Regions from separate parts of the Alloalcanivorax xenomutans genome, predicted to be linked through region 2. Evidence: predicted binding sites of a transcription regulator. Region 2 holds the regulator's gene; each other region holds the start of a gene.
What was found. The regulator PhoB, encoded in region 2, activates phosphate uptake and scavenging genes when phosphate is short. The targets are predictions, from matches to a motif close to TGTCATANNNNTGTCANA.

Region 1 (3,275 bases), 590 kb from region 2:
TACGAGTTCCGCATTGACGGCGTGCATCGCAACCCGCAAACCGTCCCGTTGCCCAAAGCGCAGGGCGTCAGCCCGGGAAACAAGGAGCAGTACCTGGCTCAGGTGCGTCGCATGAACTCGCAGATGACCCTGTTTGCCGGAGCCGCCACCCTGGCACGCAGCGATGTCCGGTGACGGGCTCTACATTGGTCTGATGACCGGCACCAGCGTCGATGGCATCGACGCGGTGCTGGCCCGCATCGGCAAGCGGGACTTTCAACTCCTCGCCCACCAGGGCTCTCCCTTACCCGCCCCCCTTCGTGACGACATCCTGAAGCTGTGCCGCAGCGGCCCCGATGAGATCGATCAGGCCGGGCGCCTTCATCGGCAGCTCGGCGACGCTTACACCCGGGCCACGCAGGCCTTGCTGGCGCAATCCGGTTACCGGCCGGAGCAGATCCATGCCATAGGCTGCCATGGCCAAACCGTTCGCCACCGCCCCGGCGATCTCGGCTTCAGCGTTCAACTCGGTTGCCCAGACACCCTGGCCGTCCACACTGGCATCCCGGTAGTGAGCAACTTCCGCAATAAAGACATGGTGCTCGGCGGTCAGGGAGCGCCTCTGGTACCCCGCTTCCACCAGCGGCTGTTCGGCGCGGTGGCGCAAAAGGTCGCGGTGGTCAACATCGGCGGCATGGCCAATGTCACTCTGCTGGATGATGGCAAGCTGATTGGCGGCTTTGATACCGGTCCCGGCAATGTCCTGATGGACCTCTGGACACAACGCCATAAGGGCGAGCCCTATGACCGGGACGGCGCCTGGGCCGCCGGCGGCACCCTCATGCCGGATCTGCTGAACACCCTGTTGGCCGACCCCTATTTTCGGCTGCCGCCGCCGAAAAGCACCGGCCGTGAGCATTTCAACGAGGACTGGCTGCAACGGCAACTGCCGGCGGACGCCAACGCGCGGCAAGTGCAAGGCACCCTGGCGGAACTGACCGCCCGCACCATCGCCGACGCCCTTGGCGATTTCGCGCCACAACGGCTGCTGGTTTGTGGCGGAGGCGCCAATAACCGGCACTTACTCGCCCGCCTCCATATCCTGCTCGACATCCCGGTGCATTCCACCGAGGATTTTGGTCTGCACCCGGACTGGGTGGAAGCCGGCGCTTTTGCCTGGCTGGCCTGGGCCAGAGTCGAAGGAGAAACCGGGAATGCGCCAGCGGTCACCGGAGCCAGCCGGGCCGCGGTGCTCGGCCAGCTCACGCTGCCCTGATCACACGCTGCCGAGAACCCAAAGCGCGCTCAGCGTGGACGAGATGCCCAGGGTGGCGCCAGCGAGGATATCCGTGGGGTAGTGCACGCCCAGCAGCACACGCGAGGCGCCGACCATAAGAGCGAACATCACGGCCATGGGCGCCAGTGCCGGGAAGAAAACACAAATCAGGGTGGCCATGACGGAAGCCGCGGCGGTATGCCCCGACGGGAAACTGAAGCGGTCCGCCGGTTTGATGAAGGCATTGAGCGCCTCCACGCTGTCCGCCGGACGCGGGCGGCGAATCAGATTCTTCAGCAACATGAACGCCGGCACCTCAATGACGTAGGCAATAGCCGCCGCCTGCGCGAACACCGTGCCAATGCCATCCAGCAAGGTCCACACCAGAGCCACCAGCACCACGTACAGAGGCCCATCACCAAGGCGGGATACCAGGCGTGCCGCTCGGGCCCAACGGGCTGCCCGCGGCTGTTTGGACAGCCAGCACATGGCACGCACGTCGGCGGCGGTCATACGTTGGAAACTGGGTCGCTGAATCATCATGCCTCCAGCATCCATGCCCGTGGAGACAATGATTTGACTGTTTGGTGACGGTTTTATGACGATCCGTCAGGGGTGTCTCGCACGGAGATTGCCCTTGAAAGATTTACACAGAGAAGGAGGAGCCGCAACCGCAAGTTGTTGCCGCATTGGGATTGTTGACCACGAAGCGGGAGCCCATCAGCCCCTGCTCATAGTCCACTTCGGAGCCATCCAGGTACTGAATACTCATGGCATCCACCAGCAAGGTCACGCCTTCCCGGTCCACCGAGGTATCGTCGTCGTTAACCTGCTCATCGAAAGTAAAGCCGTAGGAGAACCCCGCGCAACCACCGCCAGTGATGTACACCCGCAGTTTCAGATCGGGATTGCCTTCGTCATCACGCAACTCCTGGACTTTCTGAGCCGCGCGCTCGGTCAGGGTAATAGGTGCGGATTCGCTCATCATGATCACTTCATATCCAGGGCGAGCATGGTCCAATACCTGAGTGTTTTAGTCAAGAATGACCGACGGCGGCTTGTGCCACCGCCATAAACCTCACCGGCATCAGCTTGAAACAGGCCCGATAGCTCAGACGGTTTCCGCCGGATCCGCCTCGACCTGTTCCCCGGCTTTCTGCCCGGGAGCCGGCAGATTACGCCGTTCCTCGTCCATGCGCACCAGTTTACCGTTGACCCGGGCGCCCATCACCATTTCCAGCATGATGTAATAGACATTGCCGTCCACCGACGCCTTGCTGGCCAGCTCCAGGTGCTCGGCGGCGCTGACGTCACCCTCCACCCGGCCATTAATGGTGACCCTCGGCACGTGAATCTCGCCGCGCACCACCCCGGTCTCACCGATGATCAGCTGTCCACCTTCATCGCCGGCACGAATGTTTCCTTCCACTTCCCCCTGAATATGCAGGCCACCGGTGAATTCCACATCCCCCAAGATGCGGGCACTGGCGGCAATCAGGGTGTGGTCGCGAAAGCCTTGTGCATTGCCTTTCTTATCTCGACCCAACACCGTTGTCTCCTGATGATTATCGTTGCGGCGGAGCGCTTCGAAGCGCGCCCCGCTCCCCCCCTGGAAGCTCACCAAGGCAGTCGTTGTTCCGACTGTGCGGTCCTTCGCCCGGATGCCGTGGCGGTCACCTCCAGAGATGACACCTGCAGTTCCGCGGGCACCGTTACAATACCCGAAAGCTCCTGAAAATACCGGAACTGAAACCTGTCCTCACTGTGCTCTTCAAGGTAATCCGTGGCATCGGCGGTAAACGCCTCGCCATCCCGGCTGCCGCGCAACGTGAAACTGACACGGCCGGACAGAGCGTCCCGGTTCTCCCCGGTTTGCACCAGCACCAGGCGATAACGCACCCGCCGTTCGCCCTCCGCGGGACTCAATTCCAGTTTTTGCACCACCAGCCCATGATTTTCGTCACTGGGGGACATCACACTCTTATAGAACGAGACCGCCTGCTCCAGTTCCGCCTGCTGA
Region 2 (3,275 bases):
AAACCAGGGGCCCGCTAACGTAGCCACGCCGTCCTGAAAAATCAATGACACCAGCGGATGTCACCATGGCAGCCGGGCCGATGACCTCGCCATGACCGGCCCCGCCATGGCCGACGACCCTGCCAGATTCGTGCCGCTCTCTTGCCCCTCGCGCCACCTTGCGCCATAGTCCACGCCGCCGGTCGAGAGCGGAGTGTCACACTATGCCAAATTCACCTCTGGACGCCGACCCGAAATGGCGCCCACTGGATCGTCTTACCGTACCACCGCTCATCCGCGACTGGCTCGGTGACCCCGGATCCCTCACCGCCCGCCTGCGCCGCCACGGCACTTTTCACGTCCGCCACAACCGCTCCCTGGTGACGGTCCCCGTGCCTTTCGAACGCGAGCAGTTACACCAGAGCGGGCGCCGTATCGCGCTGATCCGGGAAGTCACGCTGATGCTGTGCGACACTCCGGTGGTGGAAGCCCGCAGCGTCCTGCCGCTGCTCAGTCTGCGCTGGGCCAACCGCAATCTGGCGCATATGGGTGGCCGTTCGCTGGGCAGTGAGTTATACCGTTACCCCGAGGCGCACCGGGATCAGGTGTGGGTCCGTTATGGCCTGTCGCCGGCCGGCCGAGGGCCGTGCTGGGGGCGTCAGACCCGTTTCGTGAAAAGGGGCAGACCGCTGCTGGTGGCGGAGTACTTTCTGCCCGCGCTCTGGTCCCTGGTGGGGGAACAATAGAAGGAACAACCATGCTGGCTTTCGTGGAACACCGTTATCCCTCGCTGTGGCCCTGGATTCAGTTGATGCGCCTGGACCGGCCGATCGGCAGCATGTTGTTGATGTGGCCTACCCTGTGGGCGCTGTGGATCGCCGCCGATGGCACGCCGAGCCTGAAGAACATTGTTATCTTCGTGCTCGGGGTATTCGTGATGCGCGCCGCCGGCTGCGTGATCAATGACTTCGCCGACCGTAATTTCGACGGCTCGGTGGAGCGCACCCGGGGCCGCCCGCTGGCCACCGGCGCCCTGAGCGCCAAACAGGCTCTGGGCCTATTCGTGGGCCTGCTGTTCATCGCCCTGATCCTGGTGTTGTTCCTGAACCGCTTCACCTTCTGGCTGGCGTTCGGTGGACTGGGGCTGGCCATCCTTTATCCGTTCACCAAACGCTTCACCAATCTGCCTCAGGTGGTGCTGGGCGCGGCCTTCAGCTGGGCCATTCCCATGGCGTTCGGCGCCGAAACCGCCAGCGTGCCGCCGATCGCCTGGCTGCTGTTCATCATCAACCTGCTGTGGACGGTGGCCTACGACACCGAGTACGCCATGTGCGACCGCGAGGATGACCTCAAGATCGGGATCAAGAGCACCGCCATTCTGTTCGGGGATCTGGACAAGGTGATCATCGGCATTCTCCAGGGTCTGGTGCTGGCCGGGCTGGTGCTGGTGGGGCTGCGCCTGGGCTTCGGCCTGCCCTGGTATCTGGGCCTGCTGGGCGCCCTCGTCCTGTTCGTTCATCAACAATGGCGCATCCGCTACCGGGAACGCTGGCCCTGTTTCCACGCCTTTCTTAACAACCATTGGGTGGGTGCCTGCGTTTTCGTCGGTCTGTTTCTGCAATATTTGTGACTCCCCGGAAACGCCGCCGCCCGGCGTAATGCCGCGACCGGCGGCGAAAAGGTTGGCAAATCTGTCATCAAGATGTCATAAAAAAGCCATCTAATGAGGCTCCCCACATCCGGGCGGGAAAGCGGAAGACCGAACTATGTCAAAAAATCGCATCCTCATTGTCGATGACGAGCCGGCCATCCGGGAGATGGTGTCCGTGGCTCTCGAACTGGCCGATTTCGACGTGCTCGAAGCCGAAAGCGCCCAGCAGGCCCACGAACGCATCGTTGACGAACGGCCGGACCTGGTCTTGCTGGACTGGATGCTGCCCTCGGTAAGCGGTATCGAACTGGCTCGTCGCCTGAAACGGGACGACAACACCAGCGAAGTGCCAATCATCATGCTCACCGCCAAAAGTGAGGAAGATAACAAGATCCAGGGATTGGACGTGGGCGCCGACGATTATGTCACCAAGCCGTTCTCCACCCGCGAGCTGATCGCGCGCATCCGCGCGGTATTGCGCCGCTCCTCCGCCGCCGCCGGTGAAAAGGAAATCGATGTCCAGGGTCTGTGCCTGGATCCGGTCAGCCACCGCATCAGCGCTCACGGGGTGCCGGTGGACATGGGACCCACCGAATACCGTCTGCTCGAGTTCTTCATGAGCCACCAGGAACGGGCCTACTCCCGCACCCAGTTGCTGGATCAGGTCTGGGGCGCCAATGTGTACGTGGAGGACCGTACCATCGATGTGCACATCCGCCGTCTGCGCAAGGCCTTGGCGCCTCACGGCTTTGATGGTTTCATTCAGACCGTGCGGGGCACCGGTTATCGCTTTTCGGTAAAATCCGCCCAGGTGTCCTGATACACCTCTGATACGGATCGCACCGGCCGAAACGGGCCTCCCCCTCCGCAACGGCCCCGAGAGGAAGCAACGGCCAATGAAAAGCAGTCTGGCCAAGGAAGTAAACCGCATCATTGTTCTTATCGCCCTGTCGCTGGTCGCGGCCCTGGCGATACAGAACATATGGCCGCTGGTGGTGGGTCTGCTCGGCTACATTGTCTGGAGCACCCGCCAGCTGTTCGCCCTCTACACCTGGCTGATCCGCGAGGAACACACCGAACCGCCGGACAGCGTGGGACTGTGGGGAGAGTTCTATACCCGGTTGGAACACCTTTTTCAGCAGGAGCGGCGCGCTCAGGAGAACCTGCAGGGCATCATTCTTCGCGCCCAGCAATCGGTGAATGCGCTGGAAGACGCGGTGGTGCTGATCGACAGCCACGGCTACCTGGAATACTGGAACCACGCCGCGCACCGGTTGATGGGCCTGAACGAGGAAAAGGATCTCGGCCAGCCGCTCACCAACCTGATCCGCCACCCCCGCTTCACCGAATACCTGTCCCGCGGCGACTTTCGTGAACCGCTGGAAATCCCCGGGCCGGTGGACGACAACCGTATCCTGCAATTCCGTATCACCGAGTTCGGCGTCGGTGACCAGTTGATCCTGGCCCGCGATGTCACCCGGCTGCATCACTTGGAGGAGATGCGCAAGGATTTCGTCGCCAACGTCAGCCATGAGCTGAAAACGCCGCTGACCGTACTCAAGGGCTATCTGGAGACCCTGCAGGACACCGTGCCGGAGGAGCAGGCCCGGCTACGCCGGGCGCTGTCGCAGATGGCCAGCCAGTC
Region 3 (3,275 bases), 740 kb from region 2:
CGGTGCCCCGGCACTCCAGACAGCCCACCGGCCGATACCAGGTTGCCGGCTGAGTCATCTTGAATGGCCGCACCAGCTCCCGCCAGGATGCCGCGTCCACCGCTTGCGGCGCCTTGCAGTGCGGGCACAGGGTCCGCACCAACCGCTGGGCCATGACCCCGGTGACAGCGGCGGTGATCAGATAAGGCGGCACGCCGAGATCGGTGAGCCGCACAATCGACGAAGGCGCATCATTGGTGTGCAGGGTGGACAACACCAGGTGGCCGGTCAGCGCCGCCTGGATCGCCATTTCCGCGGTGGCCAGATCGCGAATCTCGCCGATCATGATGATGTCCGGGTCCTGCCGCAGCATCGCCCGCACCCCCTCGGCGAAGCCGACGTCGATATTGGCCTGCACCTGCATCTGATTGAAGCTGGGTTCCACCATTTCGATGGGATCCTCGATGGTGCAGACATTGACCTCGCTGGTCGCCAGCTGCTTGAGCGTGGAATACAGGGTGGTGGTTTTACCGGAGCCGGTGGGCCCGGTGACGAAGACGATGCCGTGAGTGTGGCCGGTCATGGCCCGCCAAGCCTGGTGGTCCTCCTGGCTGAAGCCCATCTGCGCGAAGCTGCGCACCAGTACCTCCGGATCGAAGATCCGCATCACCATCTTCTCGCCAAAGGCGGTGGGCAACGTGGACAGCCGCAGCTCCACCTCATTGCCATCCGGTGTTTTGGTCTTGAGGCGACCGTCCTGAGGTTTGCGCTTCTCCGCCACGTTCAGCCGGGACAGGATCTTGAGGCGGCTGGTCACCGCCGCCATCACCGGTGCCGGCAATTCATAGACGTCGTGCAGAACGCCGTCGATACGAAAACGCATGCGCCCGGTATCCCGGCGCGGCTCCAGGTGGATGTCGCTGGCGCGTTGGGAGAACGCATACTGCAGGATCCAGTCGACGATATTGACGATGTGCTGGTCATCAGCGTCCGGCCGCCCCCGCCCGACCTCCAGCAGCTGCTCGAAATTGGCGATATCCGTGCCGCCCTGTCCACCGGAGCGGCGAGCCCCGGCGATGGAGCGGCTGAGATTGTAGAATTCAATGCGATAGCGGCGCAGCGCCTCCGGGTTCGCCAGTACTACCCGCACCGCCCGGTCCCCCAGCACCTGCTGCAGATCCTCGCGCCAGTCCAGCCGGTAAGGCTGATCGCAGCCCACCACCACCGTATCCGCCGACACTTCCAGCGCCAGGATGCCGTGGCGTTCGGCGAAGGCGTAGCTCATTACCTCGGTGACCCGGTCCACTTCCACCTTGAGCGGGTCGATGTGATACAGGCTCAGACCGCTTTTTTTCGCCAGCCAGGCGGTCAGCACTTCGATGTCGAGGAGAGTGTGCTCGTCCTGGCGGTCGGCCAGCCGGTATTTCGCCACCACCTGCAGCGGATGCCAGCTCTGTTCACTGCTTTCCCGCGGCGTGGTGGAGATCACGTTGTAGTCTTCCCGGGTCACGCGCTGCTCTTCGAGCAATTCACGCATGACCCAGCGAACATCCAGCTCGAACGCCCGGGACGGGCGAGCCGTGGTGGTGGCACCGATCACTACTACCCCCAAAAACCCATCTCACAATTAAGAAGATAGTATCAGCTTCCCATGAGATAGGCAGCGGCGCCGCTATCCACTATACTCGCGCCCACTTCAGTGACGATTCCGTGACAGGGTCCCTATGTCCTTTGGCAGCTCCATCGCCGGCCTTTTCGGCCGATCGCCGATACGCCCCCTGCAAAAGCATTACGACACCGTGCACGATTGCGCTTTGGGCCTGGGCGATTTCTTCTCCGCGGTCCGCGACAGTGACTGGGAACGTGCCCGCGAGGCCCGCCAGCGCATCGCCCAACTGGAAAACCAGGCCGACGAGCTGAAGAAAGAGTTCCGCCTCAATTTGCCCAAAAGCCTGTTTTTGCCGGTGCCCCGCTCCGATCTGCTGGAACTGGTCAGCGTGCAGGACAAGGTGGCCAACAAGGCCAAGGACATCGCCGGTCTCATGCTGGGCCGGCAGATGACGCTCCCCCCCAGCCTCGCCGATAGCATGACCGACTATCTGCAAGGCGCCATCGATACTTCCGCCCAGGCCAAGAAGGCCATCAATGAACTGGACGAACTGGTGGAAACCGGTTTCAGCGGCCGGGAAATCCGTCTGGTGGAAGAGCTCATCGAGGAATTGGATCGCCTGGAACGGGCCAACGACGACCAGCAGGTGCAGATCCGCGCCCAGCTGTTCAAATTGGAATCCGAATTGCCTCCGGTGGATGTGATGTTCCTATACAAGATCATCGACTGGATCGGTGACCTGGCCGACCGCGCTCAAAAGGTTGGCGGCCATCTTCAATTGTTGCTTGCCCGCTAGGGTCCGGCAGACCAGCAGAGGTTCCCTATGGAGTGGATGCTCGAACACAGCACCCTGATGCTGCTCATTGCCGGCGGCGCCGGTTTCCTGATGGCCCTGGGCGTGGGCGCCAATGACGTTGCCAACGCCATGGGTACGTCGGTGGGGGCGCGGGCCCTCACCGTCAAACAGGCGGTTCTGATCGCCATCGTTTTCGAGTTCGCCGGGGCCTACCTGGCCGGCGGCGAAGTCACCGCCACCATCCGCAAGGGCATCATCGACGCCGAGGTGTTCAACCAGACGCCTCATTATCTGGTCTACGGCATGCTCGCCGCGTTACTGGCCGCCGGTATCTGGCTGGTGGTGGCCTCCTGGGCGGGCTGGCCGGTATCGACCACCCACTCCATCGTCGGCGCCATCGTCGGCTTCGCCGCGGTTGGCGTGGGCATGGACTCGGTGCATTGGGGGCAGGTGGGTTCCATTGTCGCCAGTTGGGTCACCTCGCCGCTGCTGGCGGGCTTCCTCTCCTTCGCCTTGATAAAGAGCGTGCAGAAACTGGTTCTCAACCATGACGACCCGTTCCAGCGGGCCAAGAAAGTGGTGCCGTTCTACATGTTCCTGGTGGGTTTCGTGATCACCAAGGTAACCCTGGTCAAAGGCCTCAAGCACGTGGGGCTGGAGATGAGCTTTGGCGCCAGCACCCTGTGGGCCATCGCCGGCGGCGCCGTGGTGGCCGGCCTCGGGGTTCTGTTCCTGAGCCGCATCCAGCCGGATCCGGAAGCCGACAAGGATTTTCGTTTCAGTTCGGTGGAGCGGGTGTTCGCGGTACTGATGATTTTCACCGCCTGCGCCATGGCCTTCGCGCATGGCTCCAATGACGTGGCCAATGCGGTGGGCCCGCTGGCGGCGATC

Region 1: a site for PhoB is predicted at 1,842-1,859, ahead of RYH70_RS17710 (phosphatase PAP2 family protein). Genes of this name have one in related genera too.
Region 3: a site for PhoB is predicted at 1,678-1,695, ahead of RYH70_RS03060 (TIGR00153 family protein). Genes of this name have one in related genera too.

The regions. Positions count from the first base shown of each region.
Region 1 is NZ_CP136538.1:3,827,595-3,830,869, forward strand. Features, by position in the region: gene RYH70_RS17700 (peptidoglycan DD-metalloendopeptidase family protein) at 1-174, shown strand, start outside; gene RYH70_RS17705 (anhydro-N-acetylmuramic acid kinase) at 164-1,255, shown strand; gene RYH70_RS17710 (phosphatase PAP2 family protein) at 1,256-1,798, opposite strand; gene erpA (iron-sulfur cluster insertion protein ErpA) at 1,902-2,240, opposite strand; gene RYH70_RS17720 (bactofilin family protein) at 2,367-2,804, opposite strand; gene RYH70_RS17725 (DUF6776 family protein) at 2,873-3,275, opposite strand, start outside.
Region 2 is NZ_CP136538.1:4,414,789-4,418,063, forward strand. Features, by position in the region: gene RYH70_RS20405 (chorismate--pyruvate lyase family protein) at 204-725, shown strand; gene ubiA (4-hydroxybenzoate octaprenyltransferase) at 737-1,609, shown strand; gene phoB (phosphate regulon transcriptional regulator PhoB) at 1,746-2,450, shown strand; gene phoR (phosphate regulon sensor histidine kinase PhoR) at 2,527-3,275, shown strand, end outside.
Region 3 is NZ_CP136538.1:625,601-628,875, reverse strand. Features, by position in the region: gene RYH70_RS03065 (GspE/PulE family protein) at 1-1,516, opposite strand, end outside; gene RYH70_RS03060 (TIGR00153 family protein) at 1,704-2,384, shown strand; gene RYH70_RS03055 (inorganic phosphate transporter) at 2,412-3,275, shown strand, end outside.